One region of the Rhizobium sp. PEPV16 genome, then DNA from elsewhere that is predicted to be linked to it. Evidence: riboswitches for the same ligand, from Rfam matches in the RefSeq annotation. Region 1 holds a riboswitch; the other holds the start of a gene.
The links. Region 1 has a riboswitch for S-adenosylmethionine ahead of FY112_RS20415 (O-succinylhomoserine sulfhydrylase). Riboswitches for the same ligand answer to the same signal wherever they lie in the genome.
Positions count from the first base shown of each region.

Region 2: it holds a riboswitch for S-adenosylmethionine, as region 1 does, so the genes downstream of both, metA (homoserine O-succinyltransferase) here and FY112_RS20415 (O-succinylhomoserine sulfhydrylase) in region 1, are expected to answer to the same signal.

Region 1 covers NZ_VSZV01000320.1:25,242-32,564, reverse strand. The annotation lists gene galE (UDP-glucose 4-epimerase GalE) at 1-327, shown strand, start outside; gene FY112_RS20440 (glycosyltransferase family 2 protein) at 324-2,231, shown strand; gene FY112_RS20435 (glycoside hydrolase family 26 protein) at 2,251-3,189, shown strand; gene FY112_RS20430 (DUF995 domain-containing protein) at 3,208-3,717, shown strand; tRNA gene FY112_RS20425 (tRNA-Gly) at 3,848-3,921, opposite strand; gene FY112_RS20420 (2'-deoxycytidine 5'-triphosphate deaminase) at 3,981-5,075, opposite strand; SAM riboswitch at 5,149-5,227, shown strand; gene FY112_RS20415 (O-succinylhomoserine sulfhydrylase) at 5,270-6,454, shown strand; gene apaG (Co2+/Mg2+ efflux protein ApaG) at 6,737-7,129, shown strand; gene FY112_RS20405 (hypothetical protein) at 7,265-7,323, opposite strand, start outside.
Region 2 covers NZ_VSZV01000356.1:210,105-217,427, forward strand. The annotation lists gene FY112_RS35430 (ABC transporter ATP-binding protein/permease) at 1-1,729, opposite strand, end outside; SAM riboswitch at 1,844-1,921, shown strand; gene metA (homoserine O-succinyltransferase) at 1,969-2,892, shown strand; gene FY112_RS35440 (aldose epimerase family protein) at 3,119-4,141, shown strand; gene FY112_RS35445 (GntR family transcriptional regulator) at 4,304-5,077, shown strand; gene FY112_RS35450 (SIS domain-containing protein) at 5,074-6,105, shown strand; gene nagA (N-acetylglucosamine-6-phosphate deacetylase) at 6,105-7,256, shown strand.

The sequences.
Region 1 (7,323 bases):
TGCATAAGGGACTATATTCACGTCGCAGATCTCGCGCGTGCCCATGTTCAGGCCTTCACCCATCTCGCCAAAGGCGGAGCAAACCTCGCTGTCAACCTCGGCACGGGGCGGGGTTATTCCATCAGGGACGTCCTGCGCGTGATCCAGGAAACGACCGGGCGCGAAGTCCCGGTCGTCATCCATCCACGCCGGCCGGGCGATCCGCCCAGCCTCTACGCCGACGCCAGCCTGGCCCGCGAGACGCTCTGCTTCCAGCCTCGATATTCCGACCTCGAAACCATCGTGCGGACGGCGGCTCCGTTCTTCGGACTGGAGGCGCGCGCGTGACCCAACTTGCGATTACCCAAGCGACGCATGCTCCGGAACCCTCCCACGAGCCGCTTCTTGTCCCGGTTCTGACCGGACATCGGCGGACCGAATATCTGTTCTCGGCGGCCGTATGGGCCTGCGCCTTCGCCTATTTCTGGATCTGGTGGCTGGAGCCGCGCCATCACGTCGATGCTTTCGGCACGATTACGGTGAGCCTCGTTCTTGCCTGGGTTACCGCTCTGCCGGCCTATTTCATCGTCGTCTTCTATCGGGCGGCAAGACCGAACGGTCCCTTGCGCCTGCCGGCGGGCAGTCGAGTGGCCATGGTCGTGACCAAGGCGCCGGCGGAACCCTTCTCGGTCGTCCGTGAAACCCTGCTGGCAATGCTTGCCCAGGAGGTGGAACACGACACCTGGCTTGCCGACGAAGACCCTTCCCCCGAGACTCTCGACTGGTGCTCCAAGCACGGGGTCTTCGTCTCGACCCGCAAGGGGCGATCCGATTATCATCGGACGTCGTGGCCCCGACGCACGCGGTGCAAGGAAGGCAACCTCACCTTCTTCTACGACCACTACGGCTACAGCCGCTACGATTTCGTGGCGCAACTCGATGCGGATCATGTGCCCGCGCCCGACTATCTCTTTCACATGCTGCGTCCGTTCGCCGATCCAAAGGTCGGCTATGTCTCGGCCCCCAGCATTTGCGACAAGAACGCTTCCGAAAGCTGGTCGGCACGTGGAAGGCTCTATGCCGAGGCCAGCATGCATGGCTCTCTCCAAGCCGGTTATAATGGCGGCCTGGCGCCGATGTGCATAGGGTCGCATTACGCGGTACGTACCGTCGCCCTCAAACAGATCGGCGGCCTCGGTCCGGAGTTGGCTGAAGACCATTCGACGACATTGATGATGAATGCCGGCGGCTGGCGGGGTGTGCATGCGCTGGATGCCATCGCCCATGGTGACGGCCCCAGAACCTTCAGCGATCTCGTGACGCAGGAATTCCAGTGGTCGCGCAGCCTGGTCATGGTGCTGTTGCGGTACTCGCCGAGCCTCGTCGGCCGGCTCCCGGCCCGGCTCAAGTTCCAGTTCCTCTTTTCGCAACTCTGGTATCCGCTTTTTGCGTTCTTTATGTTGCTGATGTTTGCGTTGCCGATCATCGCGCTCGTGCGCGGCCAGAATTTCGTGACGGTGACCTATCCCGATTTCCTGGCGCATTTCGCACCGCTTTCTATCGCTCTCGTGGTGATGGCTTATCGCTGGCGCGCCAGTAGCTCGTTCCGCCCCTACGACGCCAAGATCCTGAGCTGGGAATGCATGCTCTTTCTCTTCGCCCGCTGGCCCTGGGCGCTCGCCGGCACGCTGGCTGCGGTGCACGATTGTGTAACAGGCTCCTTCGTCGATTTCCGCGTCACGCCGAAAGGCCGGTCCGAAGTCGATCTGCTGCCGGTGCGTGTCCTGGCGCCCTACGCTGTGCTGGCGCTCATGGCGGTATTGCCTGCCCTGGCAATCGGCGATGCCGGCGCCTCCAAGGGTGGTTACTTCTTTACCATCCTGAACGCGGCAATCTACTGCGCGCTGCTGTTGGTCATCGTCGGGCGTCATTCGAAGGAAAATACTGTTGCGGCGGCCCCGCGTTTCTACCGTCCGGCGATGGCGACCGTGCTTCTTGCGCTTGTCGCGTTGCCGGGGGCTGCAACCGTCATGCGCGGAAAGGATGCGACCGAGGCACTCGCCTGGGGCAGCGGCCGCCTTCAGCTGTTCGAAGAGCGCTACGCCGCCTCCGGTGCAGGCCGGGGCGGGACCGCCCTGCGCACGATCTTCTTCAAACCACGATGGATTTCCGATCCGGAGGAAATCCAACTGAGAACGGATGCCGCTCACCCGGATGTGCGGCCGAGCGTGGAGGAAATACACAATGCATAGCCCATCCAAAATAGCCCTGTTGTCGTTAACCGGCCTGTTGCTGTCGGGAGTCGCGGTCCTGCCGACCGCTCTGGGCAGCGTTGCCGAAGGGCAGCCGCTAGCAATGACGACATCGTCCATTGCGCCGCCGACCAAAATGCCGGTCGTCACGAAGGAGTCGATCACGTTCGGCGCCTATGATCCGCACGGAGATTTAGGCGCTTCGCCCAATTCGAAGATCGAACACCTCTTCCTGCCCTGGGAAGATGTCGATCTGCGCACGCTCGCCCTCGCCGACGATTATGCGCAAGCGCGTGGCCGCACCCTGTTGATTTCGGTCGAGCCCTGGACCTGGTCGACCGGTTCGCGCCAAACCTCGCAGGAACTGCTGCACAGCATCCTGGACGGTTCGCGCGATGCGAACATGGCCGCCGTCTGCTCGACTGCTGCCAAGCTGAAAAGTCCGATCATCATTCGCTGGGGACAGGAAATGGACGAAACCGACGGCCAGTTCTCCTGGTCGCATTGGCAAGGCGACGATTATGCCAAGGCCTATCGCCGGATGGTGGAGGTCTGCAAGGTCCACCTGAAGACGGCCAGGTACATGTGGTCACCGAAGGGCAATGAGGGGCTTCAAGCCTTTTATCCCGGCAACGATGTCGTCGATCTCATCGGGCTCTCGGTCTTTGGCCTGGAGCAATACGACAGGGACAAGACTGGCCGTGACCAGACGTTTGCCGAGCACCTTGCGCCCGGATACGCCCGTGTCGCTGGTTACGGCAAGCCCATCATGGTTGCCGAACTCGGCTACGAAGGCGGCGATTCCTTCGTGCGAAATTGGGCTGAGAGTGTAACGAAACGCTATCCCCAGTTCCCGGCGCTCAGCGCCGTTATCTACTTCAACGACCGCGAAGTCTATCCGTGGCCGGACGGCTATGGCCGCCCCGACTGGCGGGTCGTCCGCGCAAGCATCAATTGAACAAGAAGGAACCTGAACATGTCCATGCTTCAAAAAATGTTCCTGGCCGTGGCCCTGACCAGCGGTATCGCCACGGTCGCGTCCGCTGCCGGAACCAATGAGCCTGCGGGGATCGAGACCGCAAAGCCGATGAGCAGCGCGGAAATCTATCGGCTCTACAACCAGAATTCCTGGATGTGGAAAGCCGGCGCCGGCTACTTCTCCGCAAAGGCGCGTCGCTTTACCGCCTGGTCGCGGGAAAATGGCTCGCCATCCTTCGGCACGGGCCGCTGGTTCATCACGGAGTCGGGGAAACTCTGCTTCAACGCCGACTGGCACGCCAAGACCGGAACGGCGACAGCAATCACCTGCTTCAGCCACCGCAAGAAGGGCGGCCTGATCTATCAGAAACGCGAACCGGACGGTGAATGGTACGTTTTCAAGAGCGCACCGGCACAAGCTACCGACGAATTCGCAAAGCTTCGCCGCGGCGACTACGTGAGTTCTCAATTGGGGGGAATTGAGATGAGCGTCAGTAAGACCAGATAAAGGCGAAGCTAGGGGTTGCGCGCGGGCGAGGCGCCATCTGTCTCCTTGTAGGAGCCGATGCCTGCGCGCAACCCTTTTCATAAAAGATCACGAAGCCCCTTCAAAAGGCGGCGAACGGCCTGAGGGCAGCTGGAGCGGGTGAAGGGAATCGAACCCTCGTATTCAGCTTGGGAAGCTGCTGCTCTACCATTGAGCTACACCCGCGATGAAGCGAGATTTCCAACAGATGGGGACCGCTGTCAAGTCGCGGCCGCCGGGAAGCCTCAGATGCGGAAATGCTTCGAGAGTTTGAGACCCTGGGCCTGGTAGTTGGAGCCGAGGCCGGAGCCGTAGAGGCTGGCGGGCTTTTCCTGCATGTGTTCGTAGACGAGGCGGCCGACGATCTGGCCGTCTTCAAGGATGAAGGGCACCTCGTGGCTGCGCACTTCGAGCACGGCGCGGCTGCCGCGCCCGCCGGCAGGCGCATGGCCGAAGCCCGGATCGAAGAAGCCGGCATAATGGACGCGGAATTCGCCGACCAGCGGATCGAAGGGGGTCATCTCGGCGGCATAATCCGGCGGCACGTGCACGGCCTCGCGCGAGACGAGGATATAGAACTCATCGGGATCGAGGATCAGCTCGTTGCGGCCGCGGCTGTGGAGCGGTTCCCAGAAATCGAAGAGGTCGTGCTCGGCCTTCTTGTCGACGTCGACGACGGCAGTGTGGTGTTTGCCGCGATAGCCGATCAGGCCGTCCTTGTCTCCGGCAAGGTCGATCGACAGCGCGATGCCGCCGCCGGAAACATTCGGCAGCTTGCTGGCGACCAGCGTCTCGCTCTCGTGCAGCTTCAAAAGTTCCGGCTCGCCGAGCAGCGCCTGGCCGACGCGGAAACGGATCTGCGACAGGCGCGAGCCGCGGCGCACGACGATCGGGAAGGTGCGCGGGCTGATTTCGAGATAGAGCGGTCCGGAATAGCCTGATGGAATCTTGTCGAATTCCTGGGCGTAATCGGTAATGACGCGGGTGAAAATATCGAGGCGCCCGGTCGAGCTCTTCGGGTTGGCCGAGGCCGACATGTCGACCGGCAGCGCTAAGCTCTCCATCAGCGGCACGATATAGACGCAGCCGGTTTCGAGCACCGCCCCCTCGGAGAGGTCGATCACGTGCAGGCTCAGCCGGTCGAGCTTGTCGGACACCAGATGCGAGGGGCCGGGCATGAAGCTGGCGCGCACGCGAAAGGCCTTGGCGCCCAAGCGCAGATCGAGGCTTGCCGGCTGGATCTGGTCGCGGTCCAGCTCCCGTTCGGAGATCAGACGCCCCGTTTCGAACAGCGCGGAGATCGCGCGATCCGCCAGAATTCCCGTTTCGCGAGCCATCATGCCTCATCCATCATTTGCCGCCGACAAAACCAAACTCGGGGAATTGACGCAAGCAGCTAACAGCAGTATTGCAGAATTATCCCGTGGTGATTTGGCCGGTCGGCTTGCAGCCACGTTAAACAAGTGGCTAAAAAGACCGGGTTGAAACCGGTCTGCTTTTGCGACCGGTTTTTTTGTTATGTGAAGGTGATGGCATGAGCAAGACCTGGCGCCCGGCAACCCAACTCGTTCACGGTGGCACGCTGCGTTCGCAATATGGCGAGACGTCCGAGGCAATCTATCTCACCCAAGGCTTCGTCTACGAGACGTCGGAGGCGGCCGAAGCCCGCTTCAAAGGCGAGACGGAGGGCTTCATCTACGCCCGCTACGGCAGCCCCACCAACGACATGTTCGAAAAGCGCATGTGTATGCTCGAAGGCGCTGAAGACGCCCGCGCCACCGCTTCCGGCATGGCCGCCGTCACCGCGGCGATCCTCTGCCAGCTGAAATCAGGCGACCATATCGTCGCGGCGCGTGCCCTGTTCGGCTCCTGCCGCTGGGTCGTCGAGACGCTGGCGCCGAAATACGGCATCGACTGCACGCTGATCGACGGCCGGGATCTGGCGAACTGGGAAAAGGCGATCACGCCGAAGACCAAGGTGTTCTTCCTGGAAAGCCCGACCAACCCCACGCTCGAAGTGATCGATATCGCAGGCGTCGCCAAGCTCGCCAACCAGATCGGCGCCAAGGTCGTCGTCGACAATGTTTTCGCCACACCGCTCTTCCAGAAGCCGTTGGAGCTCGGCGCCCATATCGTCGTCTATTCCGCCACCAAGCATATTGACGGACAGGGCCGCTGCCTCGGCGGCGTCGTGCTTTCGGACAAGGAATGGATCGACGAGAACCTGCACGACTATTTCCGCCATACCGGGCCGGCGATGTCGCCGTTCAACGCCTGGACTTTGCTGAAGGGCATTGAGACGCTGCCGCTGCGCGTGCGCCAGCAGACGGAGAATGCGGCAAAGATCGCCGATTTCCTGGCCGAGCAAGGCAAGATCGCCAAGGTGATCTATCCCGGCCGCAAGGACCATCCGCAGGCCGATATCATCGCCAAGCAGATGACCGGCGGCTCGACGCTGGTCGCCTTCGAGCTGAAGGGCGGCAAGGATGCGGCCTTCGCGCTGCAGAACGCGCTCGAGATCATCAAGATCTCCAACAATCTCGGCGACAGCAAGAGCCTGATCACCCATCCGGCAACGACGACGCACAAGAACCTGACCGAAGAGGCGCGCGCCGAACTCGGCATTTCTCCGGGCACGGTCCGCCTTTCGGCCGGCATCGAGGATACAGACGACCTGATCGAGGATTTCGCGCGGGCGCTTGCCAAGGTTTCGGCCTGATCGACAGCCAGAGCGGCCGGACCCCACCCGGGTTCGGCCGGATCTCACCAAGGTGAGGCCGTGCCGGACCTCACTGGGTGAGGCCGGATCTCACCAAGGTGAGACCGGGGGAACAAGTTCGCTCGCCGCGGCGTTCCGAAACCGAATTAACACTGACAATTAGGCTTAACGATCGAAAAGCCTTCGGATCACAGCCATTTCAGCGATGATAATTGTTCCGTTTCTTGACGGGCAGGGCCTCTTATAAGATACGGGTAACATATCTTGACTAAGGTGCAAGGCATGTATCGCGCCCTCACAAGAGAGATCGAAGTAGTCGTCGAGCCGTTCTATCTGGAGGAGCAATCCGATCCGGAAGACGATCGCTATGTCTGGGGTTACCGGATTGTCATCAGCAACAATTCCAACATAGCCGTTCGGCTGGTCAATCGTTACTGGAACATCACCGACCAGAACGGCCAGGTGGACGAGGTGACCGGCCCCGGCGTCGTCGGCGAGCAGCCGCGGCTCAGCCCCGGCGACACCTACGAATATTCCTCCGGCTGCCCGCTCGACACGCCCTCAGGGCTGATGTTCGGCCATTACCAGATGGAAACGGACGATGGCGAGATGTTCGATGTCGACATCCCCGCCTTCTCGCTGGATTCGCCTGGGCTGCTGCGCGTGCTCAATTGAGAGCGTAGGTTCGCGGTCGTTTCGTCAGTGCAAGCACGGCGCGTGGATCCGGCCGGCTGCAGCCATCCAGTCAGTACCAACATGGACGCCGTACCCTCGGTCGTAGATCCTCGGGCTTGCCCAGTCGTCAATCTACTAAAGGTCAAAAGGATCCGAGGCCTGGGTGCCTGGCTTTGCTTCGAACGGATCTTTTG
Region 2 (7,323 bases), on a different contig from region 1:
CGCTTTCGGGCATCGAGGTGAGCAGTTTGGCCATCGTTTCCTGTAATTCCGGCTCCATGCCTTCTAGCACTTCGTCGAAGATGATCCAGCGCGGACGCACGAGAAGCAGCCGGGCAAATCCGATCGCTTTCTGCTGGTCGCCGTCGAGCATCTTGTCCCAGCGGGCGCGGGTATCGAGCCTTGCGATCAGCGAATGGAGACCAACCTTGTCGAGGGCCGCCTCGACGGCGGCTTTCTCGTAGGCTTCGGGACGTTCGGGAAAGGCCAGCGCCTCGCGCAGCGTGCCGCCGGGAACATAGGCAACCTGCGGAACGAAGAGCATGTCGTCGATTGGCGGCAGGCCTATCGTGCCGCTGCCGCACGGCCAGAGGCCGGCCATCGCCTGGAAGAGCAGCTTGCGATTGACGCTGTGATCGCCGTTGATCATGATTTTTTCGCCAGCCTTGATCACGACATTGGTTTCACGCAGGCGGAAACCGCCGCATTCCTCGATGTCTTCGCCGATCTTGGCGACGATCACCACGTCCTTCAGCGTCAGCGTGTCGGGCGCGGCGTTTTCATAGGCGATGCTGTCCTTCAGGTCGAAGTCCTCTTCCATCTCGACCAGCGCCTGGCGGAAATCGGTGACGCGCATCAGCGTGGCGCGCCATTCGGCGATCGGGCCGAAATTGGACACATACCAGCGCAGCGCCGTGTTGACCTGGTTGAAGGCACCGACCGACATCATCAGCTGGCCGAGGGTGAGGCCGCCGGAGAAATAGGCGGGGGCGGCAACGATGATCGGGATGACGATCACCAGCCAGCCATAGCCGGCCGAAACCCAGGTGAGATTGGTATTGGCCATGGCAAGCCGCTTGACGACTGTCAGGACCGAGCTGATGTCGGTGTTGATGCGCCGGCGTTCGTTCTCCTCGCCGCGGGCAACGGTGATCGCCGGCATGTTTTCATTGGCATGCATCAGCGTGAAGCGAAGCTCGGCTTCTTTCGAAAAACGGTCGGCATTGAGCTTGACCAGCTTGCGGCCGACGACCTGGCTCAACACCGAGGCGGAAGCGGCATAGAAAATCGCTGCCCAGACCATGTAGCCTGGAATGGAGAAGCTATGGCCGCTGATGCGGAAGATGAACCCGCTCGAAAGCTCCCAGAGCACGCCGATGAAGCTCACCAGGAGAATGGTCGACTGCAGCAGGCCGAGAACCAATCCCGTCGTGCTTTCGGCGAGGTTGCGGGAATCCTCGTGCAGGCGCTGGTCCGGATTGACGCCGATCAGGCCGCTGGAGGCAAGCCGCAGCGCCCGCTTGCGCTTCAGCCACTGGTCAACCAGATCGCGTGACAAGCCTTCGCGCATATAGAGCGCCGTCATCTGATTCAGCCAGGCCTGCAGCACGTTGAGCAGCAGCAGTGTGCCGGCGATCATCGCGAAGATTTCGAGTTGGTGGAAGAATTCGCCGAGGTCGCGGCGCTCCAGCGAGTCGTAGAAGGGAGCATTCCACTCGTTCAAAATCACCTGGCCGTAGGACGTCGCCAGGATAACGAGGATCAGCACGGTCGCCAGAAACAGCACCCTGCCACGCACTTCCGAATTCCAGAATGCTGAGAACATGACGCCGAGGCGATATGTCAGGCTGAAATCATACCCTACCCTATCCTGCCTCCGGATGCCCGGCCTCCCCTCGATTTTATCTGCCATTACGCTTTTCCAAATCGCCCATACCCTTATAAATAACATGGTGGCGTTACCGGTCTATCAACAGATTCTATCAGTCATTAAAGTGTGATGATGCTTGCATGAGTCTCCCCTGCATGCATTCGCCAGTTGATTCGCAATTCGACTGGGTCTAATTAAGGCCTCCGTGGTGATTTGGCCGGCCGGCTTGCAGCCACGTTAAAAAAGTCGCTAAAGGGCCGCGTGCGGACCGGTAGCGATTTTTTTCGCCGCCGGTTTTTGTTTTTGATCGAGTGACCGCAATGCCCATCAAGATCCCCGATACGCTGCCCGCCTTCGAAACCCTGGTTCAGGAAGGTGTGCGGGTGATGACCGAGACGTTGGCGATCCGTCAGGATATCCGTCCGTTGCAGATCGGGCTGCTCAACCTCATGCCGAACAAGATCAAGACCGAACTGCAGATGGCCCGCCTCGTCGGCGCCTCGCCGCTGCAGGTGGAGCTGTCGCTCATTCGCATCGGCGGCCACAAGGCGAAGAATACGTCCGAGGATCATCTGCTCGCCTTCTACCAGACCTGGGAGGAGGTAAAGCACCGCAAGTTCGACGGCTTCATTATCACCGGGGCGCCGATCGAGCTTTTGCCCTATGAGGACGTCACCTATTGGCCGGAGATGCAGGAGATTCTCGACTGGACGGAAACAAATGTCCATTCGACGATGAACGTCTGCTGGGGCGCGATGGCGGCGGTCTATCATTTTCACGGCGTTCCGAAATACGAGCTGAAAGAGAAGGCCTTCGGCGTCTACCGCCACCGAAACCTGAAGCCTTCCTCGATCTATCTCAACGGCTTTTCCGACAATTTCGAGGTGCCTGTGTCGCGCTGGACCGAAGTGCGCCGCGCCGATATCGAGAAATCCGAAAGCCTGGAGATCCTGATGGAGTCCAGCGAAATGGGCGTCTGCCTCGTGCACGAGAAGAGAGGCCGGCGGCTCTACATGTTCAACCATGTCGAATATGATTCCACCTCGCTTTCCGACGAGTATTTCCGCGACGTCAATGCCGGGGTGCCGATCAAGATGCCGCACAATTACTTCCCGCATAACGATCCGGCGCTTGCGCCGCAGAACCGCTGGCGCAGCCATGCGCATCTTTTGTTCGGCAACTGGATCAACGAAATCTACCAGACGACGCCCTTTGATGTGGAAGAGATCGGCACCGATCTCTGACCATTGACGATCGCGCCGCGAGCCTATGCCGCCGCATCACTGCTGCGGCTTTTCTTTCTGATCCGCCGGTTGCGGATTGAAGCAAATGCGGGCAGGTTCCTGTCCCGAAACCTACCACACCGCGCGTCTTCATCGGACGTGCAATGCACACTTTGAATCGCTGCAAATTACTCAAATCGAGCCCGAGTTGAGGAATTTGCAGCAGAGATAGAATGGACGGTCGATCATGTCGGATAAGTTGGAGCGGGACGTTTTCGGTCAGACGCAGGCGGGCGAGACCGTCTATCGCGTCGTGATCAAGGGCGGTGGGCTGACGGCCAAGATCATAAGCTGGGGCGCGGTCATCCAGGATCTGCGCCTCGAGGGACATGACGCGCCGCTGCAGCTCGGCTTCGACGATTTTGACAGCTACCCTCTCTATTCGTCCTACTTCGGCGCGACGCCCGGCCGCTGCGCCAACCGCGTCGGCGGCGGTAGGTTTGCGCTTGACGACAAGGACTATCAGCTCGAACTGAATGAAAACGGCGTGACGCATCTGCATGGCGGCAGCGACAATATCGCCAAACGCAATTGGACAATCGTCGAGCACGACGTCGACCGCGTCGTACTGAAGATCGTCGATCCCGATGGCCGCGCCGGCTATCCCGGCAATTGCACCATCCAGGCGACTTTCTGGGTGCACGGCAATGGTGAACTGTCGGTCACCTACGAATCGACCAGCGACCAGCCGACGCTCGCCAATGTCTGCCAGCACGCCTATTTCAATCTCGACGGCCGCGAAGATGCGCTTGGCCATGACATCATGATAGCCGCCGATCACTATTTGCCGACCGATGAGAAGCAGGTGCCGACCGGCGAGATCCGTTCCGTCGAGGGCACGGAATTCGATTTCCGCGAGATGGCGCCGATGAAGCGTTTCGTCGGCAGCGAACAAGTGTTCTACGACCATAATTTCTGCCTGTCCCGCGAGCGTACCGCCAAAAGGAGCGTCGCGCTTGCCCGCAGCCTTTATTCCGGTGTGTCGCTGGAAGTGCGCAGCACGGAGCCAGGCGTGCAGTTCTATGCCGGCTTTAAGCTTGATGTCGGGGCGCCCGGCATCGGCGGGCGCAAATACGGCCCATTTGCCGGCTTCTGCCTGGAGACGCAGGTCTGGCCGGATGCCATCAATCGCCAAGGTTTTCCGAATGCGGTCTTGCGCCCCGGCGAAGTGCTGCGCCAGGAGACGGATTATATCTTCACCAAGAACTGAGCATCCTCCGGCGCCGCGCGTTCCTAACGCGGGGTGCTGTCGACGCACGACTGTCAAATTTGAGCGCTATGAAACCCTTGCCGGTCCGCCGGCGAGGGTTTTTTCGTTCCATGTTCGATTGTGCCTTGCCGATTGGTTCTATATAGGTTCTGTTGTGCGCCTATGGATAGAACCAGTCTGATAGCGGAACTGAAGAGCCGCGGCCTGCGTGACGAGGCGCTGACCGGGCCGCTCTACAAGCGGCTGGCGCAGATGCTGACCGGCCTCATTCAGGAAGGGCTGCTGAAGCCCGGCACCGCGCTGCCGGGTGAGCGCGACCTTGCCGAGGCTCTGAAGCTCGGCCGCGTCACCGTGCGCACCGCCTATCGCGATCTGATGGCATCCGGGGCACTGGAATCGCGCCACGGAAGCGGTACTTTCGTATCGAGCAGAGTGGAGCGCATGGAACAGTCGCTGTGGCGGCTTTCCTCCTTCTCCGCCGACATGCGTTCACGCGGGCGTCTGCCGGCCGCACGGATATTGTCGCGGGCGGTCAATACGCCGTCGCCGAAGGAATCCTTCCTGCTCGGCCTCGGCGGCGACGAGCCGGTGTTGAGACTCGACCGCTTGCGCCTTGCCGACGGCCTGCCGCTGGCGATCGAACGCGCCGTGGTGCCGATCAAGTTCCTGGGACACGATGCCGGCGGTGAGGGATCGCTCTACGATGCGTTGACGGCCAGCGGCCACAGGCCCGTGCGCGCGCTGCAGCGGCTGACGGCGGTCACGCTCGATCCGTCCTCCGCCGCGATCCTGAACGTCAAACCAGGCGCGCCGGCGCTCTTGATCGAACGTGTCTCGCGCCTGGAAGACCAGCGCGTCGTCGAATACACCCGCTCGCATTATCGCGGTGATGCTTATGATTTCGTTGCCGAATTGAGAATCGGAGATGACCTATGAATGACACCCAGTCACTGATGCTGCAGGAAGCCGGCCAATCGCCAGAGGTGGTCGCCACGCTGCTTGAAAAGGAAAAACCGGTCTTTGCCGAGATCGCCCGACTGTTTTCGTCCGCTCGCCCGAGCGTGGTGACGACGGCGGCGCGCGGCTCCTCTGACCACGCCGCCACCTTCTTCAAATATCTCTTCGAGATCACCTGCGGCGTTCCAGTCGCATCGGTCGGCCCGTCGATCGCTTCGGTCTATGGTGCGGCACTGAATCTGAAGGGCGGCGTCCATTTCACCGTCTCGCAGTCGGGTGCCAGCCCAGATATCGTCGCGCTGCAGGATGCGGCGAAGAAGGGCGGGGCAACGACGATCGCCGTCGTCAACGTCACCGACAGCCCGCTTGCGAAACAGGCCGACATCGTTCTCAGCCTCAATGCCGGTGCGGAAAGGAGTGTCGCGGCGACAAAGTCCTTCATCGCCTCGGTTGTAGCCCTTTCCGGGGTAACGGCTGCGATCGGCAGTGCGTCCGATCTGCAGGCCGCACTCGGCAAGCTGCCGGAGGCATTGTCGGCGACCGCCGGGATCGACACGGCGGCGGCCGAGGAGGTGCTCTTCAACGCGAGTTCGCTCTATACGGCCGGCCGCGGCCCAGCCTTCGCGATCGCCCTCGAAGCGGCGCTGAAGGCCAAGGAAACCTCCGGCCTGCATGCCGAGGCCTTCTCGCTGGCGGAACTGATGCATGGTCCGATGCGCCTGGTGCAGCCGGGCTTCCCGATCGTCGCCTTTGCACCCGACGATGCGGCCTTCGCCAACAATGTGCAGGCGCTGGAACGTCTGCAGAAACTCGGCGCCACCACCGTCGGCTTCTCGACGCAGCCGCTTTCCGGTGTCCATCTGCGCGTGCCGACGACGGGCAACGGCCTCATCGATCCGCTGGTGTCGCTGCTCATCTACTACCGGCTGATCGAGTCGGTGACGCGGCGCAGGGGCTTCAATCCCGACAAGCCGGCAAACCTGCTCAAGGTGACGGAGACGGTCTGATGGCCCGCAAGATCTTCCTCGGTGCCCGCATTTTCGACGGTGAGCGCTTCCATGACGACAAAGCCCTCATCGTTGCCGGCGGCCGTGTCGAAGCAGTCGCTGGCAGAAATGATCTGCCGGACGGCGAGGTGGTGACGCTTGCCAGCGGTGTTCTGTCGGCCGGCTTCATCGATGCGCAGGTCAATGGCGGCGCCGGGCGGATGCTGAACGACGAGCCTTCGGTCGCGTCGATGGACATCATCGCCGGCGGGCACCGGCCCTATGGCACGACGTCGCTTCTGCCGACGCTGATCACCGATACATCAGAGGCCTCCATTGCCGCCATTGAGGCGGCCCAGGAGGCAGTGAAAATGAACCGCGGCGTCGCCGGCCTGCATCTCGAAGGCCCGCATCTGGCGCCTGCGCGCAAGGGCGCGCATCTGGCCGAACTGATGCGGCCGGTAGAGGACCGCGATGTCAAGGCCTTCATCCGGGCGCGCGAGGCGATCGGCACGCTGCTCGTCACCATGGCCGCCGAGCAGGTGACGGTTGCCCAGGTGCGTGAGCTTGCGGAAGCCGGCGTCACCGTCAGCATCGGCCATTCCGATTGTTTGAGCGAGGCGGCGGAAGAACGTTTCGATGCCGGCGCGCGGGGCGTCACGCATCTCTTCAATGCCATGAGCCAGTTGGGACACCGTGCGCCCGGTCTCGTCGGCGCGGCGATCGATCATCCCTCGACCTGGTGCGGCATCATCGCCGACGGCCATCATGTCGATCCGAAGGCCTTGCGCACGGCGCTGCGCGCCAAACGCGGCGAGGGCAAGCTGTTCTTCGTCACCGACGCGATGTCGCTCGTTGGCTCTGAGAAGGATTCGTTCACGCTGAATGGGCGCACCGTCCGACGCGAAAGGGGCGGCTTCTGCTCAAAGCTGGTGCTGTCCGACGGCACGCTGGCCGGATCCGATGTCGATATGATCTCGACGATCCGTTACGGCGTCACCTATCTCGACCTGACGCTTGCCGAGGCTTTGCGCATGGCGACCCTTTATCCGGCGCGTTTCCTCCGGCTTGCCGACCGCGGCCATCTCTCGCCGGGTGCGCGCGCCGATCTCGTGCATCTCACCGATGCGCTTGCCGTCACCGCCACCTGGCTCAGCGGCGAAGCCGCCTGAACGCTAAGGCGCGTCGCGACCTTTCAGATTCGCCCTTCGCGCTTTAGATCTTTGTTTTGACACATGT